Regions from separate parts of the Streptomyces asiaticus genome, predicted to be linked through region 2. Evidence: riboswitches for the same ligand, from Rfam matches in the RefSeq annotation. Region 2 holds a riboswitch; the other holds the start of a gene.

Region 1 (7,752 bases), 6.0 Mb from region 2:
GCCACCAGGCCGCCGGGGCCGGTGTAGAGCACCGGGTAGTGCGGCTCGAGGCGCTTGGCGACGTAGTTGGCGCCGAGCACCGCGACCTGGGTCGCGCGGCGCAGCCCCTCGGCGCCCATCAGCCGGATGTACGCCCAGGAGATCGGCAGGATCCCCGCGGAGCCCCACGGCGCGGCCGAGACCGGGCCGACGCCGGTGGCCGGTCCGGCGGCGGGCTGTAGCGGATGGTTGGGGAGGTAGGGCGCCAGGTGCTCGCGCACCGCGATCGGGCCGACGCCGGGGCCGCCGCCGCCGTGCGGGATGCAGAAGGTCTTGTGCAGGTTCAGATGCGAGACATCGCCGCCGAACCGGCCCGGCTCGGCGAGCCCGACCAGCGCGTTGAGGTTGGCGCCGTCCACGTAGACCTGGCCGCCCGCGTCATGCACGGTCGCGCAGATCTCGGTGATGTGCTCCTCGAACACCCCGTGGGTGGAGGGGTAGGTGACCATCAGGACGGCCAGCTGGTCGCCGTACTGCTCGATCTTGGCGCGCAGGTCGTCGGTGTCCACCTCGCCGTCCTGGCCGGTCTTGACCACGACGACCTTCATACCGGCCATCACGGCGCTGGCGGCGTTGGTGCCGTGCGCGGAGGACGGGATGAGGCAGACGGTGCGCTGGGTGTCCCCGTTGGCCCGGTGGTAGGCGCGCACCGCCAGCAGTCCGGCGAGCTCGCCCTGGGACCCGGCGTTCGGCTGGAGCGAGACCTTGTCATAGCCGGTGACCTCGGCCAGCCGCTCCTCCAGCTCACGGATCAGGGTCAGATAGCCCTGGGCCTGCTCGGCCGGTGCGAAGGGGTGCAGCGCGCCGAACTCCGGCCAGGTGACCGGCTCCATCTCGGCGGTCGCGTTGAGCTTCATGGTGCAGGAGCCCAGGGGGATCATGCCCCGGTCCAGGGCGTAGTCCCGGTCGGCCAGGCGGCGCAGATAGCGCAGCATCGCGGTCTCGGAGCGGTGCTGGTGGAAGACCGGGTGGGCCAGATAGCCGTCCTGGCGCAGCAGGGCCGCGGGCAGCGCGTCCGGCGCCGAGGCGTCCAGCTCGTCGATCCCGGGGATCCCGGAGGCGTTGCCGTGGCCGCCGTCCACCCCGAAGGCGGACCATACGGCGGCGAGCTGCGCGCGGCCGGTGGTCTCGTCGCAGGCGATGCCGACGTGGTCGGCATCGGTCAGCCGAAGGTTGACCCCGGCCTCGCGGGCCGCGGCGACGACCTCGACGGCCCGGCCCGGCACCCGCGCGGTGAGGGTGTCGAAGAACGCGCCGTGCACCACCTCGACACCGCCGGCCCGCAGCCCCTCGGCGAGCACGGAGGCGTAGCGGTGGGTGCGGCGGGCGATCGCCGCGAGCCCGTCCGGGCCGTGGTAGACGGCGTACATCCCGGCCATCACGGCCAGCAGCACCTGTGCGGTGCAGATGTTGCTGGTGGCCTTCTCCCGGCGGATGTGCTGCTCACGGGTCTGAAGCGCCAGCCGGTACGCCTTGTCGCCGTCGGCGTCCACCGAGACCCCGACCAGCCGGCCGGGCAGGTTGCGGGCGTAGGCGTCGCGCACCGCCATGAAACCGGCGTGCGGCCCGCCGAAGCCCATCGGGACGCCGAACCGCTGGCTGCTGCCCACCGCGATGTCCGCGCCCAGCTCACCGGGCGAGGTGAGCAGGGTGAGCGCGAGCAGATCGGCGGCGACGGTGACGACGGCGCCCAGCTCATGGGCGCGCTCGACGAGCGGGCGCGGATCGCGCACCACACCGGAGGCGCCCGGGTACTGGAGCAGCACGCCGAAGACCCCGCGCTCGGCGATCTCATCCGGGATGCCCTCGGCCAGGTCGGCGACGACGACCTCGACACCGGTCGGCTCGGCGCGGGTCCGTATGACCGCGATGGTCTGCGGCAGACAGTCGGCGTCGATCAGGAAGACGCCCTCCTTGACCTTGCCGACGCGCCGCGACAGCGCCATCGCCTCGGCGGCCGCGGTGGCCTCGTCCAGCAGCGAGGAACCGGCCGTGGGCAGCCCGGTCAGATCGGCGACGACGGTCTGGAAGTTCAGCAGCGCCTCGAGCCGGCCCTGGGAGATCTCCGGCTGGTAGGGCGTGTACGCGGTGTACCAGGCGGGGTTCTCCAGCACATTGCGCAGGATCACCGGCGGAGTGTGGGTGCCGTAGTAGCCGAGGCCGATCATCGACGGCAGCACCTGGTTGCGGTCGGCGAGCGCGCGCAGCTCGGCGAGGACCTCCGGCTCGCTGCGGGCCGGCGGCAGGGTGTCCAGCGCCTCGGTGCTCTTGATGACGTCCGGTACGGCGGCCTCGGTGAGCTCGTCCAGCGAGCCGAAGCCGACCTGGGCGAGCATCTTGGCCTGTGCCTCGCCGTCCGGGCCGATGTGACGCTGCTCGAACGGAGTACCGGATTCCAAGTCGGAGAGTGCGATGCGATTGGCGGTCATCTCAGGGGGCCTCCTGGTCTGTGACGACCTACGAGGGGCACCGCGGCTCGGGTGCCCGGACGGCCTCCCCCTCTGTCATCTCAACCTGAGAGCTTCACCGGTCCATATACCGCTGACCGGTTTTCACCGTCGGTGAGGAGGGGTTCCGGAACTCTGCTCGCCCGTGGCCCACCCTGCTTTCCAGAGTGACCTCACCCGCACGGTACGTGTGCCTGAGAGATTCCGGGGAGGGTTTGCTCCTTCGGCGCCTCCGACAGCGTCGGCGGAGGACTCTCCCGCACGGGGTCTACAGCCACAGTCAGCGTACCAGCGGTTCTGCCACGGGGAACGGTCGCGGGCGTTCGAGTGGCCGAGTGCGGCGATGTGGCTTTTTGTAGGTAGCAATGGGCACTTGCTAACTGCTTGTTCATCTGTTTGCCACCTGTGGGAGAGAGCGTGCAGACCGATATCGACCCGCGGACCCTGATCGGCCGCAAGGCATTCGACCGCGAGGGCGCCAAGATCGGCACCGTGGACGAGGTCTATCTCGACGACGCGACCGGCGAGCCCGAATGGGCGGCGGTACGCACCGGACTGTTCAGCCGGGACGTCTTCGTGCCGCTCGAACCGAGCGAGGTCGTCGGCGACACCCTGCGGGTGCCGTACGACCGGTCCCTGATCAAGGACGCCCCGGACTTCGGGGTGGGCCGCCATCTCTCCCCGGAACAGGAGCTCCAGCTCTACCACCACTACGGCCTGGACGTCACGGGCTGACCCGGCCCCCGGCCGGGCTCGGGCCCGCTGGCCCCCGGGGTCGGCCCGTCCGGGCCTCCGGCCTCCTCCGCTTCCGCCTCCGCCTCCGCGTCCGGCCGCAGCAGCGGCAGCGGGTCGGCGGGCTGTAGCGCCGGGTCGTCCACGGGGAACGTCCGTACCCGGCCCGGCGGCGACCACGGCTCCTCGAAGCGCACGGTCACCCGGCCCACTCCGCTCCCCTGCACCCAGCCCGCCCCGTACTCGGCGTGCCGTACATCGGAGCCCGGGAGCCAGCGCCGCGGCTTCTCAGCGTCCTCAGAAGCCTCTCCCGCGCCCTCTCTCACGGGCTCCGGTCTCTCGGGGCCCGGAGGGCGCCCGGCGTCTCCCAGGGCCTCATGAGCGGCTTGGGCGGCCTGAACCGCTTCCGCGGCCTGGGCGGCCTGGGCGGCTTGGGCGGCTTGGGCGAAGAGATCCTCCTGCGTGAAGTCCGCCAGACCGCTGACGCCGACCCCCAGCAGCCGCACGCCCGCCGTCGTCTCCACCCCGTCGATCAGCCGCGCCGCGGCCTCCCGCACCACCGCCGGGTCGTCGGTCGGCCCGCGCAGGGTCTCCGAACGGGTGAGCGTGGAGAAGTCGTACCGCCGCACCTTGATCACGACCGTCCGCCCCGAGCGGCCCGCCTCGCGCAGCCGCCGCACACAGCGGTCGGCGAGCCGCGCGATCTCCAGCTGCACCCGGGTGCGGTCGGTGAGGTCGACGTCGAACGTGTCCTCGACCGAGATGGACTTGGCGTCCCGCTCGGCGACGACGGGCCGCTCGTCCCGGCCCTCGGCCATCAGGAACAGCGACGCGCCGTGGGCCCGGCCCAGCAGCCGCACCAGCTCCGCCTCGCCCGCCTCCCGCGTCTCGGCCACGGTGTGGATCCCGGCCCGGCGCAGCGTCTCCGCCGTGGCGGGGCCGACGCCCGGGAGCGTCCGCACCGACATCGGGCCGAGCAGTTCGCGCTCCGTACCGGGCTCGATGACCACCAGGCCGTCCGGCTTGGCCTGCTCCGAACCAATCTTGGCGAGCATCTTGGAGCCGGCGAGCCCCACCGATCCGGTCAGCCCGGTGACCGCCTTGATGTCGGCCCGCAGCCGCTCCGCCACGGCGCGCGCCGCCTCGACGGTGGGTTCGGTGCCGCCCGCCTCCAGGTCGACGAACGCCTCGTCCAGGCTCAGCGGCTCCACCAGGGGCGACAGGGTGTGCAGCAGGGTCATGACCGCGTCGCTCACCTTGCGGTAGAGCGCGAAGCGGGGGATGAGGAACGCCGCGTTCGGACACAGCCGGCGGGCCTGGGCCATCGCCATGGCCGAGTGCACCCCGAAGACCCGGGCCTCGTAGGAGGCCGTGGCCACCACACCACGCGGCCCCAGACCCCCCACGATCACCGGCTTTCCGCGCAGGCTGGGCTTGGCCGCCTGCTCCGCCGAGGCGTAGAAGGCGTCCATGTCCAGATGGAGAATCGTCGGCGCACCCCTCACACCTCCGATGCTGCCGCACACCACTGACAATGGGGCGGGCAACGGCCGGGGGGGCGCGCCCGGGGGCGCCGATCCGTCCCCCGGGGCGCTCAGGCGAAGGTTTCTAACCGGCCCGGTTCCGGCGCGCCGCGAGCTCGTCGGTCGGGTTGTGCCGGACCAGCGTCTCGCCGGTGTCCACGCGCTCGCCGTGCAGCTGGGACAGCGCGCTCTCCACATCCCGCCACACGACGCCCACGGCAATCCCGAAGACGCCCTGGCCGCCCTGGAGGAGGTCCACGACCTCATCGGGCGAGGTGCACTCGTAGACGGTCGCGCCGTCGCTCATGAGCGTCATCTGGGCCAGGTCGTCGAGCTCCCGGGCACGGAGGTGCAGCACCGCCGCCCGGATGTTCTGGAGCGATACGCCGGTGTCCAGCAGCCGCTTCACGATCTTGAGGACGACCACGTCCCGGAAGCTGTAGAGCCGCTGGCTGCCCGAGCCGTAGGCCGGGCGGACGCTCGGCTCCACCAGCCCGGTGCGGGCCCAGTAGTCCAGCTGGCGGTAGGTGATGCCCGCGGCCGCACACGCGGTGGGTCCGCGGTATCCGATCCGCTCCGTCCCCCCCGCGGCGGGCTCACGCGGCGGTGCGGCCTGTGCCGCGACCCGCGCCTTCAATGCCGGATCGGCCGATGCGCTCCCCTGGAGCGCATACGGACCTCCGGCCGCCGTGCCGTCGCCGGTGCTTCTCACGCCGACCTCCGTCCTCGACCTGCCATCTTGAAGGTAGGCAGTCACCCGGGGTGCGTCAACGATCGCCACACTCGGCACGCCGAGTGATAATCACCCTAAGAGTGGTTTCCCGTGTCCCTCGTCCGGGAAAGGCTACTCGAATGCGCAAGCGAGGACCGGCATACAGTTCACTGGCTGCTGGTTCCGAAGTCCTCCGGCGAGATCTGGTCGAGGAACTCGCGGAACTTCTCCACCTCGTCCTCCTGCTCGTCCGGGATCGCGATCCCGGCGTCGTCCAGCACGCCGTCACTGCCGTAGATCGGCGTTCCGGTGCGCAGCGCGAGCGCTATGGCGTCGGACGGCCGGGCGCTGACCTCCACGCCGCTGGCGAAGACCAGCTCCGCGTAGAAGACCCCCTCGCGCAGATCCGTGATCCGGACCTCCGTGAGCTGCTGGCCGACCGCTTCGAGTACGTCTTTGAAAAGATCATGGGTCAGCGGGCGCGCCGGAGCCATGCCCTGCTGAGCGAAGGCGATCGCGGTCGCCTCACCTGGTCCGATCCAGATGGGGAGGTAGCGGTCGCCTCCCACTTCACGCAGGAGCACGATCGGTTGGTTGGAGGGCATTTCCACCCGGACACCCACGACGTCGAGCTCGTTCACACAGCAACCCTAGGACGTGCCCGGCCGGTTTGGATAGTCGGGGCCCGGTCGGTCACCGCTCCTGGACCCTCAGAGCCGACCGCACCAGGGCCGCGTGCAGCCGTACGGAGAGCGTGGCGAGCTCCCGCACACTGGCCTCCGCATGCGCTCTGGTCTGCGGATTTCTATGCAACCGCAGCGGGGCGACCACCTGCTCGACCATTCCGGCCTCACGCTCGGCGGAGGCTTTCATGATTCGCAGATGACGTGGTTCCAGGCCGAAACGACCGAGCTCGGCGATGAGCCGGGCGACAGTCACCGCCTCGATGTCGTACCCGCCGTCCGCGGTCGGCGCGAGCAGCCCGTACGACTCCCATTCGGCCAGCTCCGCCTCGCTGACCTCGGCCGTTGCCAGCAATTCGGCCCGGCCGACCCGGGCGGCCGTGGGGCCGTCCGGGGCCGCGCCGGGGCCGCCGTCGAGCGGCCCCGGCTGCCGCACTCCCTGCGAAACGGCAGGAAGCTGCAATGGCTCACCCCGCTCCAGGGCGTCCAGATGCTCCCGGATGACCTTGAGCGGCAGGTAGTGGTCACGCTGCATCCGGAGGATATGGCCGAGCCGCTCCACATCCCGCTGGCTGAATTTGCGGTAGCCGGACGGCGTCCGCCGCGGCTCCACCAGCCCCTCCGACTCCAAGAAGCGGATCTTGGAGATGGTGACCTCGGGGAACTCGTCCCGCAACAGATTCAGCACGGTGCCGATGCTCATCGACCGGCCGTCCGTGGAGGCGGTGCCGGTATCGGCACCGCCCGACGGTGTCTGAAGCATGGACCTCCCCTGACGGGTCAGATGCCGACGCCCCGCTGGCTCGGGTAGAAGACCAGCCGGTACTTACCGATCTGCACCTCGTCCCCACTGGTCAGGACCACCGGCGCGTCGATCTGCTCCCGGTTGACATACGTCCCGTTGAGGCTGCCGACGTCCGAGACGGTGAAGCTGCCGTCCTGGCCGCGCCGGAACTCCACATGGCGGCGGGAGACCGTCACATCGTCCAGGAAGATGTCGCTCTGCGGATGACGGCCCGCCGTGGTGACATCACTGTCCAGCAGGAAGCGGCTGCCGGAATTCGGCCCGCGGCGGACCACCAGCAGGGCCGACCCCAGGGGCAGCGCCTCGACGGCGGCCTGCGCCTCCGGGCTGAGCGACGGCAGCGGCGTCTGCCCGGTCACCTCGGAGTCGTACGCCTCGAGACCCGAGATCGAAATGGTGGAGGTGGTCTCCGAGGCACGCTCGGAGGGCGCGCCGCCCCGCAACGGGGCGCCGCAATTGGAGCAGAACCGGCTGGCCTCCGCGTTCCGGTGGCCACACCGCTGACAGACCGGCAAGCCGAACCCTCCACCACTGTGAGAGGCCGATGGGTCCTCGAAACCTATGGGCCCGGCCGCGGAGGGGTCAACAGACGCGCCCTGCCCGCCGACCTGGTCACGGAAGAGCGGGCGCTCCTCGGTTCCCCCTCCGCTCTCCTCCGCGGCGCGCGAGGCGCGGTGGCGAGCGGTACTGCTGCCGCCATCCTGGCGGGCACTCTTACCGAACAACTTCCCGAACAACTTCACGGGCGATTCCCCTTGACTGAAACAGACCCGCCCGTGGGGCAGGACAAACCCTCGATGCACACACCAGA
Region 2 (7,752 bases):
GCCCCTCGGTGACCATGGCATCGAGCAGCGGCCCCGATGACTTCTCGAACATCCGGCAGAAGGGGCACTGGAAGTCGATATACGCGTCGATGATCACTGGGCCGTTGCCGACCGCGATGCCATCGCCTTCCTGGGGCGCGTGAGCCGGCACCCGAGCCGGGAGTGGCGTCTGCGGCTGCATGCGGGTTCTCCTCGCTGCCGGAAAACGGCGGTGGGGCGGCGGATGTCCCGCTCTTTAGCGCCCTCGGAGTACCCGCATTTCAGTACATAACGCGCAACGGATACCGAGGGGCGTGACGGAGCGGGTCGCGACGGGCGACCCGCCCCTCGGCCCGTTATGCGGCCGACCTCGCGGTCCACCGCCCACGGTCAGTCGGCGGCGCTCTTCAGGAGGTCCTTCGTCCGGTCGACGAGTGAGGCGAACGGCCCCACCACCCACTGAGCCGCGGGGGACCCGGCCGCCCCCGGGTGCGGGTGCGTCGGGGCGATCTTCTCCGTCATCTGCAGCTTCGTTCCCATGCTCCGGCGCTTGTCCTCGGAGCAGTCCCGCAGGATCGCGGGGAACTCCTCCCGCTCCTCGTGCTCGGCGTGGTCGATGACCGCCTTCTCGAGTCCGGCCAGCCTGCTGTCGAATTCGGCAGTCGAGACGTCCATCTTCTCGAGCTCGACGAGAACCTTGCTCGCTTCCTTCTCCTCGTTGTTGCGGGCGCTGGCCTCCTGCTCACCGGCTGTTTCCTTCGCGACCGGGCGCAGAATCATCTCCTCGCCGGTCTCATGCACCGCCAGCAGGGCCCGCAACTCGTCAAAGGCCTGCTGCTTGTGCTTGCCCTCGGCGCCCTTCACATCCGAGAACAGCTCACGGATGCGTGCGTGCTGCTCGAGCAGAATGGCCACCACATCACCCTTCGGCAGCTTCGCTGCCTCCGCACGTTCGGTCTGCGCAGTGCTCATGACGCTGTCCTCCGCATTTCGGTGGATGTCAGCTCATAGGGTGACCAGAATCGGGCGGCGGAAACCGGTGTGCCACCTGATGGGTTTCCTCAGCACTCGATGACGTTCACCGCGAGCCCGCCCCGCGCCGTCTCCTTGTACTTGACCTTCATGTCCGCGCCCGTCTGCTTCATCGTCTTGATGACCTTGTCGAGGGAGACATGGTGGCGGCCGTCGCCGCGCAGGGCCATCCTCGCGGCGGTGACCGCCTTGACCGAGGCCATGCCGTTGCGCTCGATGCAGGGGATCTGGACCAGGCCGCCGACGGGGTCGCAGGTGAGGCCGAGGTTGTGCTCCATGCCGATCTCGGCGGCGTTCTCCACCTGTTCCGCGGAGCCGCCGAGGACCTCGGCGAGGCCACCGGCGGCCATCGAGCAGGCGGAGCCCACCTCGCCCTGGCAGCCGACCTCGGCGCCGGAGATCGAGGCGTTCTCCTTGAAGAGCATGCCGATGGCGCCCGCGGCGAGGAGGAAGCGGATGACGCCCTCCTCATCGGCGCCCGGGACGAAGCGGGTGTAGTAGTGCAGAACGGCGGGGATGATGCCCGCCGCGCCGTTGGTGGGGGCGGTGACCACGCGGCCGCCCGCCGCGTTCTCCTCGTTGACCGCCATGGCGTAGAGGGTGATCCACTCCATGGCGCGGGCGCCCGGGTCGCCCTCGGAGCGCAGGGCGCGGGCGGCGGTGGCGGCGCGGCGGCGGACCTTGAGGCCGCCGGGCAGGATGCCCTCCTGGGACATGCCGCGGGCCACGCACGCCTCCATGACCTGCCAGATCTCCAGCAGCCCGGCGCGGATCTCCGGTTCCGTGCGCCACGCCTTCTCGTTCTCCAGCATCAGGGCCGAGATGGACAGGCCCGTCTCCTGGGAGAGCCGCAGCAGCTCGTCACCGGTGCGGAAGGGGTGGGTGAGGACGGTGTCGTCGAGCTTGATGCGGTCCTCGCCGACCGCGTCCTCGTCCACCACGAAGCCGCCGCCGACCGAGTAGTACGTCTTCTCCAACAGCGGATGGCCCTCGGCGTCGTACGCGCACAGCGTCATGCCGTTGGCGTGGTACGGCAGCGAGCGGCGGCGGTGCAGGATCAGCTGGGAGGAGTCGTCGAAGTCGATCTCGTGGCCGGGACCGATCTCGGCGCCGAGCAGCCGCAGCCGCTTGGTGGTGCGGATGCGCTCCACCTCGCCGTCGGCCGCATCGACGTCGACGGTGCGCGGGGAGTTGCCCTCGAGGCCCAGCAGCACGGCCTTCGGGGTGCCGTGGCCATGACCGGTGGCGCCCAGGGAGCCGAAGAGCTCGGCCCGGACGGACGCGGTGTGGGCCAGCAGACCCTCGTTCTTCAGCCGGCGGACGAACATCCGCGCGGCCCGCATCGGGCCGACCGTGTGCGAACTGGACGGGCCGATGCCGATCGAGAAGAGGTCGAATACGGAAATGGCCACCGGGGGACTCCTTCGTCTGCACGCCGGGGGAAGCGTGTGCCCGCCGGGGAAGCGTGCGGGCCGTGCGTGGGGTGGTGCGGGCCGTGCGTGGGTTGGTGCGGGGTGGTGCGGCGGGGGCGCGCCAGGGCGGACGCGCCCCCGGGTCCGGGTTGCTCCGGGTTGCTCCGGCTTACTTGGACAGATGCGCGTACAGCGGGTGCTTGTCGGCCAGTGCGGTGACCCGGGCCTTCAGCGCCTCCGCGTCGTACGACGGCTTGAGCGTCTCCGCGATCACGTCGGCGACCTCGCGGAAGTCCTCCGCGGTGAAGCCGCGGGTGGCCAGCGCCGGGGTGCCGATGCGCAGACCCGAGGTGACCATCGGGGGGCGCGGGTCGTTCGGGATCGCGTTGCGATTGACCGTGATGCCGACCTCGTGCAGCCGGTCCTCGGCCTGCCGCCCGTCCAGCTCGGAGTCGCGCAGGTCGACCAGGACCAGATGGACATCGGTGCCGCCGGAGAGGACGGCGACGCCCACCTCCCGGACATCGGCCTGGGTCAGCCGCTCGGCGAGGATCCTGGCGCCCTCCAGCGTGCGCTCCTGGCGCTCCTTGAACGCCGAACTCGCCGCCACCTTGAAGGACACCGCCTTCGCCGCGACCACATGCTCCAGCGGACCGCCCTGCTGACCGGGGAAGACCGCCGAGTTGATCTTCTTGGCCAGGTCGGCGGTGGAGAGGATCACGCCACCGCGCGGACCGCCCAGGGTCTTGTGGGTGGTGGTGGTCACCACATGGGCGTGCGGTACGGGCGAGGGGTGCAGCCCGGCCGCCACCAGACCCGCGAAGTGGGCCATGTCGACCATCAGGTACGCGCCGACCTCGTCCGCGATCCGGCGGAAGGCGGCGAAGTCCAGCTGGCGCGGGTACGCCGACCAGCCCGCGATCACCAGCTTGGGGCGGTGCTCCTTGGCCAGCCGCTCGACCTCGTCCATGTCGACCAGACCGGTCTCGGCGTCCACGTGGTAGGGCACCACGTTGTAGAGCTTGCCGGAGAAGTTGATCTTCATGCCGTGGGTCAGATGGCCGCCGTGCGCCAGGTTCAGCCCCAGGATGGTGTCGCCGGGGGAGAGCAGGGCGAACATCGCGGCCGCGTTGGCCTGGGCGCCCGAGTGCGGCTGGACGTTCGCCGCCTCGGCGCCGAAGAGCTCCTTCACCCGGTCGATGGCGATCTGCTCGACCACGTCGACGTGCTCACAGCCGCCGTAGTAGCGGCGGCCGGGGTAGCCCTCGGCGTACTTGTTGGTCAGGACCGAGCCCTGGGCCTCCATGACCGCCGACGGAGCGAAGTTCTCCGAGGCGATCATCTCCAGGGTGGACTGCTGGCGGTGGAGTTCGGCGTCGACAGCAGCGGCGACGTCCGGGTCGAGCTCGTGCAGGGAGCTGTTCAGAAGCGACATCGAGGGTCCCGATCGAATAAGGAGGGTCAGTTTTCGGCGAAGGCGGTGTACTCGTCGGCGGAGAGCAGGTCCTCCGGCTCGCTCGTCACCCTCACCTTGAACAGCCAGCCGCCCTCGAAGGGGGCGGAATTCACCAGCGCCGGATCGTTCACCACGTCCTCGTTGATCTCGGTGACCTCACCGGAGACCGGCGTGTACAGATCGCTGACCGACTTGGTGGACTCCAGCTCACCGCAGGTGTCACCGGCGGAGACCGTGGAGCCGACGTCCGGGAGCTGGACATAGACGACATCGCCGAGCGCGTTGGCCGCGAATTCGGTGATGCCGATCGTCGACACGCCGTCCTCGCCGGCGGCCGACAGCCACTCGTGCTCCTTGCTGTACCGCAGCTGCTGGGGGTTGCTCATGGTCCGATTCTCCTGGATACGGGGGAGTGCTTGGGAAACGGGTCTTAGCTGGTGGGATGCGACGCCGAGGGGATACGACGCCGAGGGGGCGTGATGGGCCGGGGCCCTGCTCGGGCCCGGAGAGGCCCGGCGACGGGCCGGAGCACCGCTCGCGCCCGGAGAAACGTCAGCGCTCGCGCTTGTAGAAGGGGAGCGCCACGACCTCGTACGGCTCCCGGGCACCGCGGATGTCCACGAAGACCCCTTCGGTGCCGGGCTTCGCGTACTCCGGGTCCACGTACGCCATCGCGATCGGCTTGCCCAGCGTCGGGGAGGGCGCGCCCGAGGTGACCTGGCCGATCGCCGAGCCGTCGGCGGCCACCACGGCGTATCCGGCGCGCGGCACCCGGCGGCCTGAAGCGATCAGGCCGACCAGGGTGCGCGGGGGGACGGTGTCCGCCTGGTGGGACGCGGCCTCCAGGGCCTCGCGGCCGACGAAGTCGCCCGGCTTGTCGAACTTCACCACCCGGCCGAGCCCCGCGTCGAAGGGGGTGGTGTCGGTGGTCAGCTCATGCCCGTACAGCGGCATGCCCGCCTCGAGCCGCAGGGTGTCCCGGCAGGAGAGACCGCAGGGGACCAGGCCCACCGGGGCCCCGGCCTCGGTCAGCGCCTCCCAGACCCGCTCGGCGTCGTCCGGCGCCAGGAACAGCTCGAAGCCGTCCTCGCCCGTGTAGCCGGTGCGGGCGATCATGGCGGGGACGCCCGCGACGGTGCCCGGCAGCCCGGCGTAGTACTTCAGCCCGTCCAGGTCCGCGTCGGTCAGGCGCTTCAGGATCCCCGGGGACTCGGGGCCCTGGACGGCGAGCAGCGCGTAGGCGTCGCGGTCGTCCCTCACGGTCGCCTCGAAACCGCCGGCCCGCCCGGTCAGCGCGTCCAGCACCACCTGGGCGTTGGCGGCGTTGGCCACGACCAGGAACTCCTCGTCGCCGAGGCGGTAGACGATCAGGTCGTCCAGGATGCCGCCCTCGTCGTCGCAGATCATGGTGTAGCGGGCACGGCCCACGGCGAGCGCGGACAGCCGGCCGACCAGCGCGTGGTCCAGGGCCTCCCCGGCCTGCGGACCGATGAGAGAGATCTCACCCATGTGGGAGAGGTCGAAGAGCCCGGCGCGGGTGCGCACCGCGGTGTGCTCGTCGCGCTCGCTGCCGTAGCGCAGCGGCATGTCCCAGCCGGCGAAGTCGGTCATGGTGGCGCCGAGCGCGCGGTGCCGCGCGTCCAGCGCGGTACGGCGTGGGGTGGGCGGGGCGTCGGTCACGATTCAGGCTCCAGAGATCGGGGTCGCGCGACGGCGAGGACGGACGGCAAGGACGCGTGCGTCCTCCCCATCTGTCATCGGAACCTGAGAGGTTCGCCGTGACGCCCGTAAGGGGCCCGGCTTGCACCTTGGGTGGAGCCGCGCCCGCGCGGCCCGCTTTTCAGATCTGCCTCGTCCGTGCGGTATCGGGGCCTGAGAGATTCAAGGGAGGACTTGCTCCTTCGGCGCCCTGGACACCCGGCACGGATGCCGGTGACCAAGGACTCTCCCGCGCGGATTCAAGCGGCCGGTATGGAGTTGCGCGGACATCATCGCATGTATGGCCGAGAAGGGAAGCCCCGATCCGACCGGGCTCCGGCCGCCCGGACAGGGGCAGCCTTGCCCGACATTACCTTTTCTTGACACTCTGCGGGTACGAGCAGCGTTGACCGACCTGGGAGGACGATCACGGTGCATGGGCAGGGAACGTACGCGACGACACAGAGGCTCCTGCCGGCGCGGCGTGGCCGCATCCCCTCCGGGTCGACGGCACGCCCCGGTCGGAGAAGCGCGGTGCGCGATCTGCGCGCCGGGGCGGAGGGCGGCGGCGCGGACCCGCGTGAGCTGCGCTTTCCGGCAGGGGATGTGCTGGTCGCCTCCGGGCTGCCGGGCAGCGGCAAGAGCACGCTGATCAACCGCACGGTGCCGCTTCTGGACGAGACGGGCGCGGTCGTCATCAGGGTCGACTCGCAGAACACCCGCGAGGCATGGGAGCGCCGGCTGCCCGGCTGGCTGCCGTACGCGCTCTACCGCCCGCTGGTCCGGTACGCCCACTACGCCGGGCTGCACCGGGCGCTGCGCTCGGGCGCGAGCGTCGTGGTGCACGACTGCGGCGCGCTGCCGTGGGTGCGCCGCTGGCTGGCGCGGGACGTGCGGCGCCGGGGCCGTGGCCTCCATATGGTGCTGCTGGACGTGGGCGCCACGGAGGCGCTGGAGGGCCAGGCCGCGCGTGGCCGCGGGGTCTCCGCCTACGCCTTCGGGCGGCATCTGCGCGCGATGCGGCGGCTGATCACCGGGATGGAGGAGGGGCGGCCGCCGCGGGGGTGCGCGTCGGCGGTGCTGCTGGACCGGCGAGGCGCGAGCGCGCTGCGCTGCATCTCCTTCGAGTGAGCACGCCGCTCCCTCGGGAGTGGCCGGAAATCGGCCATCGGCATCACACAGCGTGACGAGGGCGGGTCCGGGCGAGGTGGGGAAGTGCTGTGGAGATCGCCGCCGACCCCTCCGGCCCCGGGCCGCCCAGCGGTTAGGGTGCTTCGGGCAGGTCGGACGAGATGGCGGTTGGACGAAGATGAGCTTCCCGGAGCAGTACGGAGTGGCCCCGGCGCACGGAGGATTCCCGGACGGCGGATATGCCGCGCATTCGGCGTTTCCCGGCAATGAGCTCGAAGAGGTGATGGCCGCCTCCGTCGACGTCCCCGGGGCCGGAGCGCGCATCGTCGAGACGCTCTCCCGCAGCCACCTCTGGATCCCGCTGCCCAACGGCGGGGGCCCGGGCAGCCCGAGCCTCGATCTGCCCACGATGGAGATCGACGGCGGCGCGTATGTCCCGGTGTTCAGCTCCGAGCAGCAGTTCCTCCAGCTCGTCGGCCCCCATATGTCCTTCACCATCGCCCCGGCCGTGGAGTTCGCCCGCGGGCTGCCGCCCCAGCTCGGCATCGCGGTGAACCCCGGTGGCGCGGTGGTCGTACCGCTGCCTCCGCCCGCCGTCCGGGAGTTGTGCCGCGCCGGGCGTACCGAGCTCGACGGCCCGGCCGCCGGTGGCCGGGTGCGGCTCTTCGAACCGGACTGGCAGGACGAGCCGGTGGACTTCCTGGCCGCCGCCGGGATCGAGTTCGCCAAGGGCACCGGGGTGCGGACCGCCCGGCGCGCCCTGGCCAGCGTCGAGGGCGACGAGCCGGCGCTCTTCGTCGGGGTGCAGCTCGACGAGCCCGACCCCGAGGGGCAGGCGCGCGCGGTGGAGGCGCTCGGCCGCGCCCTCGGTTCGGTGCCGGTGCCGTGGAAGGTTCAGCTGGTGCTGCTGGACGTGGCGCAGGGCGATCCGGTGGCCGACTGGATGCTGGGACGGGTGCGTCCGTTCTACGACCGTGACCTCTGACTCGCCCCTGGGTCCGCTGCCGGGGCCCGTAAGCTGGTTTGATGACCAGGAGGGGTGCG

The links. A riboswitch is a leader RNA that binds a small molecule or an ion and turns the genes downstream of it on or off. The one in region 2 is predicted to bind glycine.
Region 1: it holds a riboswitch for glycine, as region 2 does, so the genes downstream of both, gcvP (aminomethyl-transferring glycine dehydrogenase) here and gcvT (glycine cleavage system aminomethyltransferase GcvT) in region 2, are expected to answer to the same signal.

The regions. Positions count from the first base shown of each region.
Region 1 is NZ_JAGSHX010000006.1:8,558,684-8,566,435, reverse strand. It holds gene gcvP (aminomethyl-transferring glycine dehydrogenase) at 1-2,468, opposite strand, end outside; glycine riboswitch at 2,534-2,657, opposite strand; glycine riboswitch at 2,659-2,756, opposite strand; gene KHP12_RS44370 (PRC-barrel domain-containing protein) at 2,904-3,221, shown strand; gene KHP12_RS44365 (DNA polymerase IV) at 3,197-4,723, opposite strand; gene KHP12_RS44360 (MerR family transcriptional regulator) at 4,827-5,453, opposite strand; gene KHP12_RS44355 (bifunctional nuclease family protein) at 5,621-6,094, opposite strand; gene ftsR (transcriptional regulator FtsR) at 6,147-6,899, opposite strand; gene KHP12_RS44345 (FHA domain-containing protein) at 6,917-7,744, opposite strand.
Region 2 is NZ_JAGSHX010000006.1:2,570,766-2,578,517, reverse strand. It holds gene KHP12_RS18500 (DsbA family protein) at 1-181, opposite strand, end outside; gene KHP12_RS18495 (hemerythrin domain-containing protein) at 370-951, opposite strand; gene KHP12_RS18490 (L-serine ammonia-lyase) at 1,041-2,423, opposite strand; gene glyA (serine hydroxymethyltransferase) at 2,593-3,858, opposite strand; gene gcvH (glycine cleavage system protein GcvH) at 3,885-4,265, opposite strand; gene gcvT (glycine cleavage system aminomethyltransferase GcvT) at 4,432-5,559, opposite strand; glycine riboswitch at 5,730-5,840, opposite strand; gene KHP12_RS18470 (AAA family ATPase) at 6,004-6,708, shown strand; gene KHP12_RS18465 (enhanced serine sensitivity protein SseB) at 6,887-7,693, shown strand.